DNA from 2 places in the Citrobacter meridianamericanus genome. Region 1 is predicted to be linked to the other one. Evidence: predicted binding sites of a transcription regulator. Region 1 holds the regulator's gene; the other holds the start of a gene.
The links. The regulator Fur, encoded in region 1, represses iron uptake genes when iron is present. The targets are predictions, from matches to a motif close to ATAATAATGAGAACNACTATCAA.
Positions count from the first base shown of each region.

Region 2: NMD08_RS03275 (siderophore-interacting protein) is a predicted target of Fur. The motif match lies at 4,035-4,057, and genes of this name have one in related genera.

Region 1 covers NZ_CP101036.1:3,737,748-3,745,560, reverse strand. The annotation lists gene tcuA (FAD-dependent tricarballylate dehydrogenase TcuA) at 1-1,382, opposite strand, end outside; gene tcuR (tricarballylate utilization LysR family transcriptional regulator TcuR) at 1,480-2,406, opposite strand; gene fur (ferric iron uptake transcriptional regulator) at 2,536-2,982, opposite strand; gene NMD08_RS18430 (ryhB-regulated fur leader peptide) at 2,975-3,061, opposite strand; gene fldA (flavodoxin FldA) at 3,272-3,802, opposite strand; gene ybfE (LexA regulated protein) at 3,958-4,245, opposite strand; gene ybfF (esterase) at 4,374-5,147, opposite strand; gene seqA (replication initiation negative regulator SeqA) at 5,341-5,883, shown strand; gene pgm (phosphoglucomutase (alpha-D-glucose-1,6-bisphosphate-dependent)) at 5,908-7,548, shown strand; gene potE (putrescine-ornithine antiporter) at 7,618-7,813, opposite strand, start outside.
Region 2 covers NZ_CP101036.1:676,299-684,111, reverse strand. The annotation lists gene NMD08_RS03290 (glycerone kinase) at 1-1,092, shown strand, start outside; gene cfa (cyclopropane fatty acyl phospholipid synthase) at 1,137-2,291, opposite strand; gene NMD08_RS03280 (AraC family transcriptional regulator) at 2,359-3,207, shown strand; gene NMD08_RS03275 (siderophore-interacting protein) at 3,204-3,986, opposite strand; gene NMD08_RS03270 (PadR family transcriptional regulator) at 4,223-4,987, shown strand; gene NMD08_RS03265 (methyl-accepting chemotaxis protein) at 5,040-6,560, opposite strand; gene ygjG (putrescine aminotransferase) at 6,991-7,813, shown strand, end outside.

The DNA.
Region 1 (7,813 bases):
TCCTTCTGTGCTGCCAGAGCAGCCTCCTTTCCGGCAATGCGGCCAAAAGTGGTGCCGATCGACATCCCCACGCCTGCGGTGTAGCCCTTGCCCAGCACATTGCCTGCCATCATCTCTCCGGCGACGAACAGGTTGCGGCTTGGAAGCCCTGCAAAGTGTACGGCAGCGCGTTCATTCACTTTCAATCCGAGATAGGTGAAGGTGATCCCTGGCCGCAGGGCATACCCGTAGTAAGGCGGCTGGTCCAGCGGTCGCGCCCAGTGTGTCTTTGCGGGGGCTAACGCTTTCGTCGTGCAGTTATCCAGAATGGTATGGTCGAAATGGCCTGGCTGGCAGGCGTTGTTATACTGCGTTACGGTGTGGGTAAAACGTTCAGCATTGAGACCCAACTGATGCGCCAGATCCGCCAGCGTATTGGCCTGTGCGCCAGGAAAGACCGGTGGCATGAAGTGGCCGATGGCCTTACTGTCGATAATGGAGTAACCAATCTGCCCTGGCTGTTGGGCGACCAGTCGTCCCCAGATGGCGTAGCGTTTGGGCCAGAAATCTTCGCCTTCATCATAAAAACGCTCAGCGTCACGGTTGACGACAATGCCAAGCGAAACGCAGTCCACGCGGGTGCAAATTCCGCCGTCATATAATGGTGCTCTGGCATCAATGGCTACACAGTGTGACTGGGATGGGTCGCCGATGATGTCCGCCCCGGCGTCGATCATAAATTTGAGCAGTACGCCCTGATTAAAGCGTGTGCCGCGAATCAGGAAGTTATCCGCAGGCCACTCACCGCGTTCATTTTCCCCCCAGGCTTCACGTAGCCATTCGCGGTTTGATTCAAACCCGCCAGCGGCAAGCACGCAGGATTTCGCTGTAATACGCTCTTTGCCCGCCAGCGCCGCCACGAATTCGCCGTTATGCAGTTCAAGCGCCTGTACCGGGGTGTTATAGCGGATTTGCACACCTAACTTTTCTGCGCTGCGATAATAGGCATTCACGAGGGCTTTCCCGCCGCCCATAAAAAAGGCGTTGGTTCGCGCCACGTGTAAAGCGCCAGAGAGGGGAGGTTGAAAATTCACGCCATGTCGGCGCATCCAGTCGCGGCATTGTGAAGAGGTGCGGATCACCAGACGTGCCAGGGCTTCGTTGGTATTTCCCTCCGTGACGCGCTGCAGATCCTGCCAATACTCCTCTTCAGGGTAGCTTTCCACCAGCACATCCTGCGGCGCATCATGCATACAGCGCAGATTACGCGTGTGTTGGGAGTTTCCCCCGCGCCATTCCCGGGGGGCTGCTTCGAGCAGGAGTACCGAAGCTCCTTGCTCCCGGGCGGTTAGGGCAGCACATAACGCGGCATTGCCACCGCCAATCACCAGAACGTCAACCATCGTATACTCCATTACCATTTAACTAATTGTTAAATTTGTAATTGAAATGTATACGTGCAGCTTGTGCGGGCGCTATAACGCAGTGCTAAAGGGGGTTTTAGTTATTGTAAAGGATAGCGCCAGGCCAGCGTCCCGCTTCTACCAGTTGATGCATCACTTTCGTCAGCACCACGCGGGCTGCGAGCCCCGCCGGGGTGAGTTCATCGTCAGAGAGGCTGACCAGAAAGTTGGGGCGACTCAGTATTGGATTATGGACGCCGATCACTCTTAGCGTCTCTTTATCGAGATGGGAAATTGCCGCGCCGGGCTGGAGGGTAGCGCCGATCCCACTGCGAACGGCGCGCATTAGTAGCGCCAGACCATCAATTTCTGTTGCGATCTCAATGCGTAGCGCGTGTTCCTGACAAATCGCTTCCAGCCTGCCGCGCAGACCGTGGCCTGGGCTAGGCATTATCAATGGAATATGTGCCAATTGGGCTGGAGCAATATTGTCATCAGTAATATCAGCCAGTAAAGCATGAGTGCCAATTAAAAACAGCCGCTCTTCGAGAATCGGTCTGGCGCTCCAGCGCAGGAGCTTTTCTTTTTGAAACACAACGGCCAGGTCAATCTGACGAGTGCTGATCATTCGTTCCAGGTTACCAGAGAGGCTTTCCACCACATGCAGACGGACATCACTATAGGTTTCTCGCATGGCGTTGATAAAAGGCATGCCGAGAATGGAAGCGGTACTGGGGGCCATGCCGACGCTGACGTGTCCGGAAAGGCGGGATTCTCGTGCGGCGAGGATTGCATCGTCTGCGTGACGGAGCGCCAGCTGCGCCTGGGCGTAAAATGCCAGCCCGGCGCTGGTGGGCGTCACGCCACGCGAGGTGCGTTGCAGCAGGCGAATAGCAAGTTCATTTTCCAGGCGGGACATTTGCTGGCTGAGTGCCGAAACCCCAATATTGAGATCGAGCGCCGCACTACCCATGCTGCCAGTTTCGACAATGCGAACAAAATAACGTAGCTGGCGAAGTTCCATTTCGATTCTCCGGAAGGGACAATTGATTTTTACATTAAAGCAACACAAGAGTGGAGGGAAGGGGGGAACGGGCTGAAAACGTGCATAAAAAAAGCCAACCGGATGGTTGGCTTTTCAGAAAGCATCACATTACTTGCCGTCGTGCGCGTGCTCATCTTCGCGACAATCACCTTCGGCGCAATGACCGTAAAGATACAGGCTATGGTTGGTTAAACGAATACCATGTTTAGCCGCAATCTCACGCTGGCGCGCTTCGATGGAATCATCGCTGAACTCGACCACTTTGCCGCAGTCGAGGCAAATGAGGTGATCGTGATGATGCTGTTGAGTCAGTTCGAAGACGGATTTACCACCTTCAAAATTATGGCGGGTCACGATACCGGCATCATCAAACTGGTTCAGCACGCGATACACGGTCGCCAGACCAATTTCTTCACCCATATCGATCAGGCGTTTGTACAAGTCTTCCGCACTGACGTGATGGTTATCCGGTTCCTGAAGAACTTCCAGAATTTTTAAACGAGGAAGCGTTACTTTCAGGCCAGCCTTCTTTAATGCGGTATTGTTGTCAGTCATGCGGAATCTGTCCTGTAGCTAAACGATTCACTTCATTAACAGAAGTGACAGAAATTGCACTTGAGATAATGCGATTCATTATAGAACTGCCATGGCTAAATGAAAACTGCAAGTCTCTGGCAAATATTGTTAATCAAAACGTGGTATCGCCGACAAACACACTGTGCAACACCCGATTGGCATCCAGCCATTGTACAGGGTCAGACGGAAAAGTTACAAATTTGTAGCAATTATTTTGATTGGTTTTATCTATTGATGCGGCGCAGATAGAAATCTACGCCGTACAAAATCAGGCATTGATGATTTCGTCGAGGTGCAGCTCTTCAGAGATCTGCTTAACCCATTTTTCTACGCGCTCTGCGGTCAGCTCAGGCTGACGGTCTTCATCGATAGCCAGCCCGACAAAGTGGTCGTCGTCAGCCAGACCTTTGGACGCTTCAAAGTGATAACCTGCAGTCGGCCAGTGACCAACGATGGTTGCGCCGCGCGGTTCGATGATGTCGCGAATGGTACCTAACGCGTCGCAGAAGTATTCTGCGTAATCTTCCTGGTCGCCGCAGCCGAACAATGCAACCAGTTTGCCGTTAAAATCAATGTCTTCGAGGGTAGGGAAGAAATCGTCCCAATCACACTGTGCTTCACCGTAGTACCAGGTTGGAATGCCAAGCAGCAGAATGTCATACCCTTCGAGATCTTCTTTGCTGCTTTTTGCAATGTCATGAACGTCGGCAACGTCTTTACCAAGCTGTTTTTGAATCATTTTTGCGATATTTTCGGTGTTACCGGTGTCGCTGCCGAAAAAGATGCCAGTGATTGCCATGAGTAAAATAACCTCTTGAAACTTATTGAAATGGTGGTGGCGCATTGCCCACGGATAAGGGCAATCATAGCAGAACAGTCAGGCATGCGGAAACAGCAAACACACAGGACTGCACTCTGTGCTACACGATTTATGATTTAGAGCAGAAATTCAGACTATGCCTGATCGCGCAACGCGCTGAGTTGGGTCATCAGCATCTCTTCGATGAGTTCACTGCGACTCATGTTGCGCGCCTCGGCCAGCTCGTTCAGAGCGTCAACGGCATCAGCGTTCAGTTTCAGTTCGACACGCTTAAGCCCGCGAACTTTATCGCGTTTAAGCTGATTACGTTTGTTAATACGTAACTGTTCATCACGCGAGAGCGGATTAGTTTTGGGTCGTCCCGGGCGACGCTCCTGCGCGAACAGATCTAATGTCGTACGGTCCGTTTGTTCTTTGGCCATGATCTTGGTGACTTCGGGGAAACAATCAGCCAGGCGTCTGCCCGGATGGATAGCGCGCCATAATACATCAGCAGGGGAGACACGCCAACGTCCACGCGCGTAATCGCGCACAGACGCTGAGTTTTTAATCAGTTAGCCTGTTCATTCAGATAACGACGGATGGCGCGCAGCACCGCCTCCGGTTTTTCTGCATGCACCCAATGCCCGGCACCTGCTATAACGTGCGCCCGAGCCTGCGGGAATTGCGCCAGCAGTTGGTCACGATACGCTTCGGTAACATACGGTGAATTGCCACCCGGGATAAACAGCGCCGGGTGCTCCCATGCCGGAATGGTCTCCCAACCGACGATATGAGGATATTGATCCCACAACACAGGAACATTAAAGCGCCACTCGCCGTCAACAAAGGATTTCAGCAGAAACTGGATCACACCTTCTTCTTGCAGGTGCTGACGCATAACGCTCGCCGCCTGCTGACGTGAAGAGGATTGCGCGTCAGTTACCGCGTTAATGGCAGCAAAAATCTTATCGTGGCGGCGAACATGGTAGTCAACGGGAGCAATGTCGATGGCGACCAGCCGTTCGACACGTTCAGGGGCCAGCGCGGTCAGCGCCATGACGGCTTTGCCACCCATCGAGTGACCAATAAAGATCGCTTTTTCGATCTGCCGATCGTCCAGCGTATCCAGCAGATCTTGCGCCATAGCCGGATAATTCATCTCAGGTGAACGAGGGGAGAGGCCATGATTTCGCATATCAACCTGGATGATATCGTGATCGGCCACTAGATCGCGTGCCAGGATCCCGAGGTTATCCAGACTGCCAAACAGGCCGTGAACCAGGACGATGGGAGAATTATTGTGCAGGTTTTGCGCAGATTGCGCTCGGATATTCAATTTCATGGCAAAGTTCTTTTTTTCACACTGACGGGTTAGGGTATCATGTTGACCATTCTGCCACATGGCTGCAACAACTACGGTTACTCCGAGTTTTGCGTGCCACCAGGCTTGACGCTATCCGCTGTTGGGATTTGCCTTTACACTACGCGTGTTGACCCAACAACTTGTATTCAGCTAAACACTGCACTGGATTAAGATGAAAACGATTGAAGTTGATGATGAACTCTATAGCTATATTGCCAGCCACACCAAGCATATCGGCGAGAGTGCATCCGACATTTTACGGCGTATGTTGAAATTTTCCGCCGCATCACAGCCTGTCATTCCGGTAGTAAAAGAAGTCCGCGCTGTGCAAGCTGTCGTGGAAGCCAAGCCGGTTAACCCCGTAAAAGATAAAGTGCGCGCGATGCGTGAACTGCTGCTGTCCGACGAATACGCTGAACAGAAGAAAGCAGTAAATCGCTTTATGCTGGTGCTGTCTACACTCTATTCACTGGATCACAACGCGTTCGCCGAAGCAACGGAATCGTTGCACGGACGTACGCGCGTTTATTTTGCAGCGGATGAACAGACGCTGTTGAAAAATGGTAATCAAACCAAACCGAAGCACGTGCCAGGCACGCCGTACTGGGTGATCACCAATACCAATACCGGCCGTAAATGCAGCATGGTTGAGCACATCATGCAGTCAATGCAATTCCCTGCGGAATTGATTGAAAAGGTTTGCGGAACAATTTAATCCTTGCATTAGAAGGACCAGGCAATGGCAATCCACAACCGTGCAGGTCAACCTGCGCAACAGAGTGATTTGATTAACGTCGCCCAACTGACGGCACAGTACTACGTACTGAAACCAACGGCAGGGAACGCTGAGCACGCCGTCAAGTTCGGTACGTCCGGACATCGCGGCAGTGCAGGTCGTCATAGTTTTAACGAGCCGCATATTCTGGCTATCGCTCAGGCGATTGCTGAAGAGCGTGCGAAAAACGGGATTACTGGCCCGTGCTATGTGGGCAAGGACACCCACGCGTTGTCTGAACCGGCTTTCATCTCTGTACTGGAAGTGCTGGCGGCGAACGGCGTTGATGTCATCGTGCAGGAAAATAATGGCTTTACGCCAACGCCTGCCGTGTCGAATGCAATCCTGGTCCATAATAAAAAAGGCGGCCCGCTGGCTGATGGCATTGTGATCACGCCGTCACACAACCCGCCGGAAGACGGCGGTATTAAGTACAATCCGCCTAACGGTGGTCCGGCTGATACTAATGTTACCAAAGTGGTTGAAGACAGAGCCAACGCGCTGCTGGCCGACGGTCTGCAAGGCGTGAAGCGCATGTCGCTGGATGCTGCGTTGGCATCCGGTCATGTTAAAGAACAGGATCTGGTGCAGCCTTTCGTGGAAGGACTGGCTGACATCGTCGACATGGCGGCGATTCAGAAAGCGGGCCTGACGCTGGGTGTCGATCCGCTGGGCGGTTCCGGTATCGAATACTGGAAGCGTATTGCGAAGCACTACAACCTGAACCTGACTATTGTTAACGATCACGTTGATCAGACTTTCCGCTTTATGCATCTCGACAAAGACGGTGCGATCCGTATGGACTGCTCCTCCGAGTGCGCGATGGCGGGCCTGCTGGCGCTGCGCGACAAGTTCGATCTCGCTTTTGCCAACGATCCGGATTACGACCGTCATGGCATCGTCACGCCCGCTGGTCTGATGAACCCGAACCACTACCTGGCGGTGGCGATTAACTACCTGTTCCAGCACCGTCCACAGTGGGGCAAAGACGTTGCCGTCGGTAAGACGCTGGTTTCTTCGGCGATGATTGACCGCGTGGTGAATGCTTTAGGGCGTAAACTGGTTGAAGTCCCGGTTGGCTTTAAATGGTTCGTTGACGGTCTGTTTGATGGCAGCTTTGGTTTTGGCGGTGAAGAGAGCGCGGGTGCCTCTTTCCTGCGTTTCGATGGTACACCGTGGTCAACGGATAAAGACGGCATCATCATGTGTCTGTTGGCGGCTGAAATTACCGCAGTGACCGGTAAAAACCCGCAAGAGCACTACAACGAGCTGGCTGCTCGTTTTGGCGCGCCGAGCTACAACCGCCTGCAGGCCAGCGCGACCTCTGCGCAGAAAGCGGCGCTGTCTAAGCTGTCTCCGGAAATGGTGAGTGCCAGCACGCTTGCGGGTGACCCGATCACCGCACGTCTGACGTCGGCACCGGGTAACGGTGCTTCTATCGGTGGTCTGAAAGTGATGACCGACAACGGCTGGTTTGCCGCACGTCCTTCCGGTACAGAAGACGCTTACAAGATCTACTGCGAAAGCTTCCTCGGTGAAGAGCACCGCAAGCAGATCGAGAAAGAGGCGGTCGAGATTGTCAGCGAAGTGTTGAAAAACGCGTAAGTACTGTTCGCACTGACGCGTTTTATAGGCCCGGTAAACTAGCGCTACCGGGCTTTTTTGTGCCGATATTTAACTATGTTTATTTTTCAGTTCAAAACGCGGTGAGACCAGGCCATACAGCGTCCAGCCGATGAAAGTCACGATAGAACCATACAGCATTGCTTCTTCGCCAGAGGAGTAGAGTGCATAGAAGCTGTATAATGCGCCAATAAACGCGACAAAGTTTGCTGGTTTCGCTTTTGACGATGGGACATTCGCCATCTTC
Region 2 (7,813 bases), 2.3 Mb from region 1:
GGCGTCGCCCTTTCCAGCTGCCATCTGCCGCAAGAAACAGACGCCGCACCGCGTCATCATCCTGGTCATGCGGAGCTGGGGATGGGCATTCACGGCGAACCGGGTGCTTCGGTTATCGACACGCAAAACAGTGCGCAAGTGGTGAATTTGATGGTGGATAAACTGCTGGCGGTCCTGCCTGAAACCGGTCGTCTGGCAGTGATGATTAACAATCTTGGCGGCGTGTCCGTGGCCGAAATGGCCATCATTACCCGCGAACTGATCAGCAGCCCACTGCATCCGCGTATCGACTGGTTGATTGGCCCAGCTTCGCTGGTCACCGCGCTGGATATGAAAGGTTTTTCACTTACGGCCATCGTGCTCGAAGAAAGCATCGAAAAAGCGCTACTCACAGAGGTGGAAACCAGTAACTGGCCAACCCCGATCCCACCACGAGAAATCAGTTGCGTACCGTCATCTCAGCGCAGTGCGCGCGTGGAGTTTCAGCCTTCGGAAAACACCCTGGTAGCCGGGATTGTGGAACTTGTCACCGCAACTCTTTCCGGTCTGGAGACACATCTGAATGCGCTGGATGCCAAAGTTGGCGATGGCGATACCGGTTCGACCTTTGCCGCCGGCGCGCGTGAGATTGCCAGCCTGTTGCATCGCCAGCAGCTACCGCTGGATAACCTTGCCACGTTGTTCGCGCTGATTGGCGAACGCCTGACCGTGGTGATGGGCGGTTCCAGCGGTGTGCTGATGTCGATCTTCTTTACCGCCGCCGGACAGAAACTCGAACAGGGCGCTAACGTTGCCGAGGCGCTGAATACGGGTCTGGCGCAGATGAAGTTCTACGGCGGCGCTGATGAAGGCGATCGCACCATGATTGATGCACTGCAGCCGGCCCTGACGTCGCTGCTCGCACAGCCACAAAATATGCAGGCCGCATTCGACGCTGCGCAAGCGGGTGCCGAACGAACCTGTCTGTCGAGTAAAGCCAATGCGGGGCGCGCATCTTATCTGAACAGCGAAAGCCTGCTCGGCAATATGGACCCCGGCGCGCACGCCGTAGCGATGGTGTTTAAAGCCCTGGCGGAGGAGATGGTGAGCTAAGTTTTAATCAATGCCTGATGACACAAGCGTCATCAGGCAAAACGTTAACGGTAAACGCGAATCCCACCTTCCACGCCGCGGCTAAACAGCACCTGCCAAAGTTCGATATCTCTGGCGCGAAAAGCACCGGCGCAGGCGCATAAATAGTAATTAAACATTCTTCTGAAGGTGGCGGAATAACGTGCTGACAGCTCCGGCCATGCCTGATTAAAACGCTCGTGCCATGCCATCAGCGTTTTATCATAATCGCTGCCAAAATTATGCCAGTCTTCCATCACAAACCGTGATTCGCTGGCCTCAGCAATATGGGAGATCGCCGGTAAGCAGCCGTTCGGGAAAATGTATTTATTGATCCACGGATCGACGCTCATCCCCTTTTTATTGCTACCAATGGTATGTAACAGGAACAGCCCATCCGGTTTTAAACAACGGTCGGCGATGCTGAAATAGGTGTCGTAGTTTTTCGGCCCTACATGTTCAAACATCCCCACGGAAACAATGCGATCGTAGTGTTTATCGAGGTCGCGATAGTCCTGCAGCAGAATATTAACGTCCAGCCCTTCACAGCGCTGCTGGGCCATTTTCTGCTGCTCTTTGGAGATAGTAACGCCTTCTACCACCACACCGTAATGACGCGCCGCATATTCCGCCAGCCCGCCCCAGCCACAACCGATGTCGAGTAAACGCATACCCGGTTTAAGTTGCAACTTCTCACAGATCATTTTTAATTTGGCATTTTGCGCATCGTCTAATGTGGTCGCGTCTTTCCAGTAACCGCAGGAATATTGCATATGCGGATCAAGCATCAACGCAAAGAGATCGTTACCAATATCGTAGTGCTCTTTGCCGACAATCCACGCGCGGCTGCGCGACTGCAAATTAAACAGGCGCGCACTGGCAATACGTAAAATATCTTTCAGATTACCCGGCATCTGCTGGTCAAGTTTTGCTTTGAGGATTTTGCAGAACAGAATATCGAGCCGCTCGCAGTCCCACCAGCCTTCCATATAGCTTTCACCAAGCCCTAACGAGCCTTGCTGCAATACTCGTTTAAAAAAACCAGCATGATGAAGTTGAATGTCCCAGGGACGGGAGCCATTAATCCTGATATCTGCTTGCGAAAGCAGCTCTTTTCCCATTCGGGTCCAGTTATCATTTGTTTCATTGACGATGACAGCATCTGAACAAAGCGAGTTCATGGTATTTACCAAAAGTGGGCTAAAAATTCTTACGCAAGATTATTATGGAAAACAGGGTGTATGTATTATGATCTGCGGACAAGATCTATCGAGCAGCGGCCACACCACCGGGAGCATTGACGATTTATTTATGGAAACTCTCGCGCAAAAACAGTGGAACTTCTTCCCGGATAACTCCATGGCGGAACTGCCGCAGGACGTGTATTTTCGCTCCTATGTATTAGAAGCCAACCACCATGTTCCGCCGCATTCACACTCTTTTATGCAGTTCCATTTCGCCCGCAAAGGCAGTATGCGTATTGATGTTGCCGGCAAGTGCTGGATAATCCCGGCGCACTATGGCATCTGGATCCCCAATAATACGGAGCATGCAGTTTGGGCTCTGGATGATGTGTATTTAGAGAACCTGGATATTAAACCGGGCTTTCTTGAAGCGCGCATTAATGAATGTAAAGTGGTCGCTATCAGTGATTTCGCCAGAGAGTTTATTCATTACGCCACGAATTTAGTTTCGGGGCATTATGATAGCCACTCCAAAGAGGGCAGACTGGTGAGCGTGCTGGTCGACATTATTCTGCAACTCCCGGAAGTCGCTTTTGTATTACCCTGGCCGCAGGATCGCGAATTAACCAAAATATGCCGAACCATACAAGAATCCCCCGCTCTGGAGCATTCGGTTGAATACTGGGCACATCATCTGGGTATGTCTGCCCGAACCTTTTCACGCCATTTCAAAAAAGAAACTGGATTGCCTTTCAGCGTCTGGAAACAAAAAATGCGTATTCTGGAATCCGTATTAATGCTGAAAAAAAATAAAAGCGTGACCGCCGTGGCGCTCGACGTAGGGTATTCAAGCACCGCGGCATTTAGTTATGCCTTCCGCCAGGCATTTGGCGTCCCGCCGTCTAGTTATTAATCTGCCGCTTTACGCTGATGCCAGTAGGCTGCCGCACGCACCCGTTGAGGGTCAAACGCCTCGGTTTCAAAGCGAGCACTCAGGTTTTTTACCACCTTGCCTTCACCAGTGATCCAGATGTAATAATCATCTGTGGACACGGCTAGTCGCGATAAGCGTTCATTCACTACCTGCGCGTCATGGCCGATAAACCACTCAATAGTAAATCCGTCGAGATGGGCAAGATAATCCTGGTACGCTGCATCCTGCACGCTGACCAGCGCCGTGACGTTTGGACGTACCGCTAAGCGGCTGAGTGACTCCAGCCGTCGGCGCAGCGCGGGCATTCCTGATTCATCACACACGTAAACCTGATACGCATAATCCTCTGGCACCACCAACGAACCGCGCGGTCCGCCGATCGTCAGCTTGTCACCCACGCGGGCATTCATCGCCCATGTGCTCGCCACTCCACCGTCATGCATATAAAAATCCAGTGCCAGCTCATGGCGCGCTTCGTCATACAACGGCGTGTAGTCACGGGAGAGCGGACGCACCCCGTCGGCCCAGACGATGCCCTCATCAGTGACTACTGGCGGCACGAAATGGCAGCCCGGTTCCGGGAAAAAGACCTTGGTGTGGTCATCAAAGCCGTGCGAGCTAAAACCGTCCAGAGCGTCACCGCCCAGTACGATGCGCTGAAAGCCCGCGCTAACACGTTCAACGCGCAGGACGGTAAGTTCACGGAAGCGCAATTCATTGCGAACGCGCTGCGGGTAGCGTGAGGTGTTTTTTGTCATTTTCTCGCCTTTAAAAAGATAATACGATATATCTAAATTTATTTTTAAATGATAATGATTGCTAATCACAAGGATTGCAAGCACTTTTTTGATATAGCCACACTCTGATTAATCACCTTCAAAGACCAAATAAAAATACCTGAAAATCAATAAATTAAAAAAAACCAAACTAATGATATTGCAAGAGCATTATTTTTAGATATAAATTAGATATATCTAAATAACATCAGGAGACGATGATGAAAAACCATCATGAAGGTTGCTGCAAACATACAGAGCACCAACACGAAGGCTGCTGCAAACATACAGAGCACCAACACGAAGGCTGCTGCAAAGGTGAAGGACATCACCATGAAGGCCGCCACAACGAGCACCACGCAGGCTGCTGCAAAGGTGAAGAACATCGCCATGAAGGCCGCCACAACGAGCACCACGCAGGCTGCTGCAAAGGTGAAGAACATCGCCATGAAGGTTGTAATAAAGCACACCACCCTGAACAGGGTTGCGGACACCGCCACGGTCGCGGCGGCGGTCGTCGCCAGCGCTTCTTCGGTCACGGAGAATTACGCCTGGTGATTCTGGATATCCTGACCCGCGACGCCAGCCACGGCTATGAGCTGATAAAAGCGATTGAAACCCTGACTCAGGGTAACTACACCCCGAGCCCGGGCGTTATTTATCCGACGCTGGACTTCTTGCAGGATCAGGAGCTGATCACTATCAGCGATGAGGAAGGTGGGCGTAAACAGATTGCGATCACCGCCCTGGGCCAGCAGTGGCTGGATGAAAACCGTGAGCATCTGGACCATATCCACGAACGGATCAAAGCCCGCTGCGTGGGTTTTGAATTGCGCAAGAACCCGCAGATGAAACGCGCGCTGGAGAACTTCAAAGCCGTGCTGGACCTACGGGTCAATCATGGTGATACCAGCGATGCGCAAATCAAAAAAATCATCGGTATTATCGATCGCGCTGCGCTGGATATTACCCAACTGGATTAATCTGCTCAGCAGGCGAAACCCATTCCCCTGGATTTCGCCTGCATTGTGATTCTTAGTGCAGAACCGTGACTGCGTCTTCCAGACGCCCCGCGCGATGTTTCACCATCGCAGAAATTTGGGCGCTCTCTTCAACCAGTTCGGCGTTTTTCTGCGTAATGTTGCTCAGTTCATTCACCGCGCGGGTCAGGCTGGAAAGACCATCCGACTGTTCCAGCGTTGAGTGGCTGATTTGGGCGATCAGTTGAGTCACGTTTTGCACCTGCGCCACAATATCGTCCATCGTGCGCCCTGCGGCGTGAACCTGGTCGGATCCGGACTGCACCTTATCGGCGCTGGCATCAATCAGCTTGCGGATATCATTGGCTGCACTGGCGCTGCGGCTGGCAAGATGACGAACTTCTCCCGCCACCACGGCGAATCCTTTCCCCTGCTCACCCGCCCGTGCGGCTTCAACGGCGGCGTTCAAAGCCAGAATGTTGGTCTGGAAGGCAATATCGTTAATCAGCGTGGTAATGGTACCAATCCGCTGGGTGCTGTTGGCGATGTCGTCCATGGTTTTGATGACGGTATCCATCGCCTCACCACCGTGTGTCGCCGCGCTGCTGGCGGCGATGGAGAGCTTATCTGCCGCGGCGGCGGTCTGTGAGTTTTGTTTCACCGATGCCGCCATCTGGTTCATGGTCGCCACCGTTTCCTGCACGTTCTCAACGGTCTGCTGCGTATGTTTGTTTAAATCATCGCTACCTTTCGCCAGCGTTTCGCTGTCGCTGCGCACACAACTCACCTGGCTGGAGACATCATGGATGAGCCAGCGGCACATTAGCCCCAGTTGCCCGACCGCTCTAAGCATCAGACCCAGTTCATCACTGCGGTTAAGATGCGACACGCTGTTTCGCTCACCGGTCGCCACTTTCAACGCCTGACGAGCGACATTCTCAATAGGGCACACAATCTGCCATTCGAAAATCGCCGTTCCCAGCATCATTACCAGCGCACTCATCAGCAGTAACGACCATTCCGCGCCCATTTGTTGCAACGCAGCCGCCAGTACAATAAACATGAACGCCATTACACTGCGCACCCGCCAGCGAATCGGCAGTGCCGGGAGCTTCCCCAGCCAGCCTTTACGTACCACCAGTCCTTTATGGATACGTCGGTTGCAACGCCCTTCATTCAGCGCCTTATATAAAGGCTCTACCGTCGCAATTTCCTCGTCAGTTGCCCGGGTACGAATCGACATATACCCGGTTACATGTCCTTCCCTCACCATCGGCACCGCATTGGCTCTCACCCAGTAGTGATCGCCATTCTTACGCCGGTTTTTCACAATCCCGCTCCATGGCTCGCCCTGTTTCAGGGTGTACCACATATCCGCAAACGCCGCTTTTGGCATGTCCGGATGACGAACCAGATTGTGCGGCTTATTGAGCAACTCATTCAGTTGATAGCCGCTGACCTGAACGAAAGTGTCGTTCGCATGGGTAATATAGCTTTGTAAATCGGTGGTCGACATGAGGGTGATATCATCATCCAGCGGTGTATTTTGCTGACTAACGTAGGGATGAGAAGACATGATTGCGTCCTGTGCAGGTTATCTGGTTGTTAACTCTTTCGGCTTATGTTATTTCGGCGATAATTTTTTTATCTTTAGTTGTTAAATTTGATTTAGATCGCAATTTGCGATTAAACCTCAAAATCTATACGCATTCTAATCCATTGATTTAAAATACTTTCAATCAGAAACTATTCCATTGCACTTCTACCAATGCACCGTCACAGTGCGAAACTTGCTCATTTTTAGCGCAGAAAAGGGAGTTTCCGATCTGTTTTCGCAGTCTGAACTTGGGCAAAATGCCAGCAAATGTTAAAATATGGCATTAAATGTTGCACAAATAAGATGTTTCCTGGTGTTTATCCCGATTTTTGCTAAGCGCGCCGGAATGGCGCAATCCCTGCAATACTTAATTCAGTATCATGTGATACGCCAGCTCCGGGAGCATATTTTGAACAGGTTACCTTCCAGCGCATCGGCCCTGGCCTGCAGCGCACACGCACTGAATCTCATCGAAAAGCGCACGCTTGATCATGAGGAAATGAAATCATTAAACCGAGAGGTGATTGAATACTTCAAGGAGCATGTCAATCCGGGGTTCTTAGAGTATCGAAAATCTGTAACTGCAGGCGGGGATTACGGAGCCGTAGAGTGGCAAGCGGGAAGCCTGAATACGCTTGTCGACACCCAGGGACAGGAGTTCGTTGATTGCCTGGGTGGTTTTGGAATTTTCAACGTGGGGCACCGTAATCCAGTCGTGGTTTCCGCCGTACAGAATCAACTCGCGAAACAACCTCTGCATAGCCAGGAGTTACTTGACCCTCTGCGGGCCATGCTGGCAAAGACCCTTGCCGCACTGGCACCCGGTAAACTGAAATACAGTTTTTTCTGTAACAGCGGGACCGAGTCGGTTGAAGCCGCTCTGAAGCTGGCGAAAGCGTATCAATCGCCGCGCGGTAAATTTACGTTTATTGCCACCAGCGGCGCATTTCACGGCAAATCTCTGGGCGCGCTCTCTGCCACAGCGAAATCAACTTTCCGCAAACCCTTTATGCCGCTGCTGCCAGGTTTCCGTCATGTGCCGTTTGGCGATGTTAACGCGCTGCGCACTATGCTCAGTGAGTGTAAAAAAACCGGTGATGACGTTGCAGCTGTGATCCTTGAACCTATCCAGGGTGAAGGAGGCGTGATCCTGCCGCCGCAAGGGTATTTGACCACCGTTCGTAAACTTTGCGATGAGTATGGCGCGCTAATGATCCTTGACGAAGTACAAA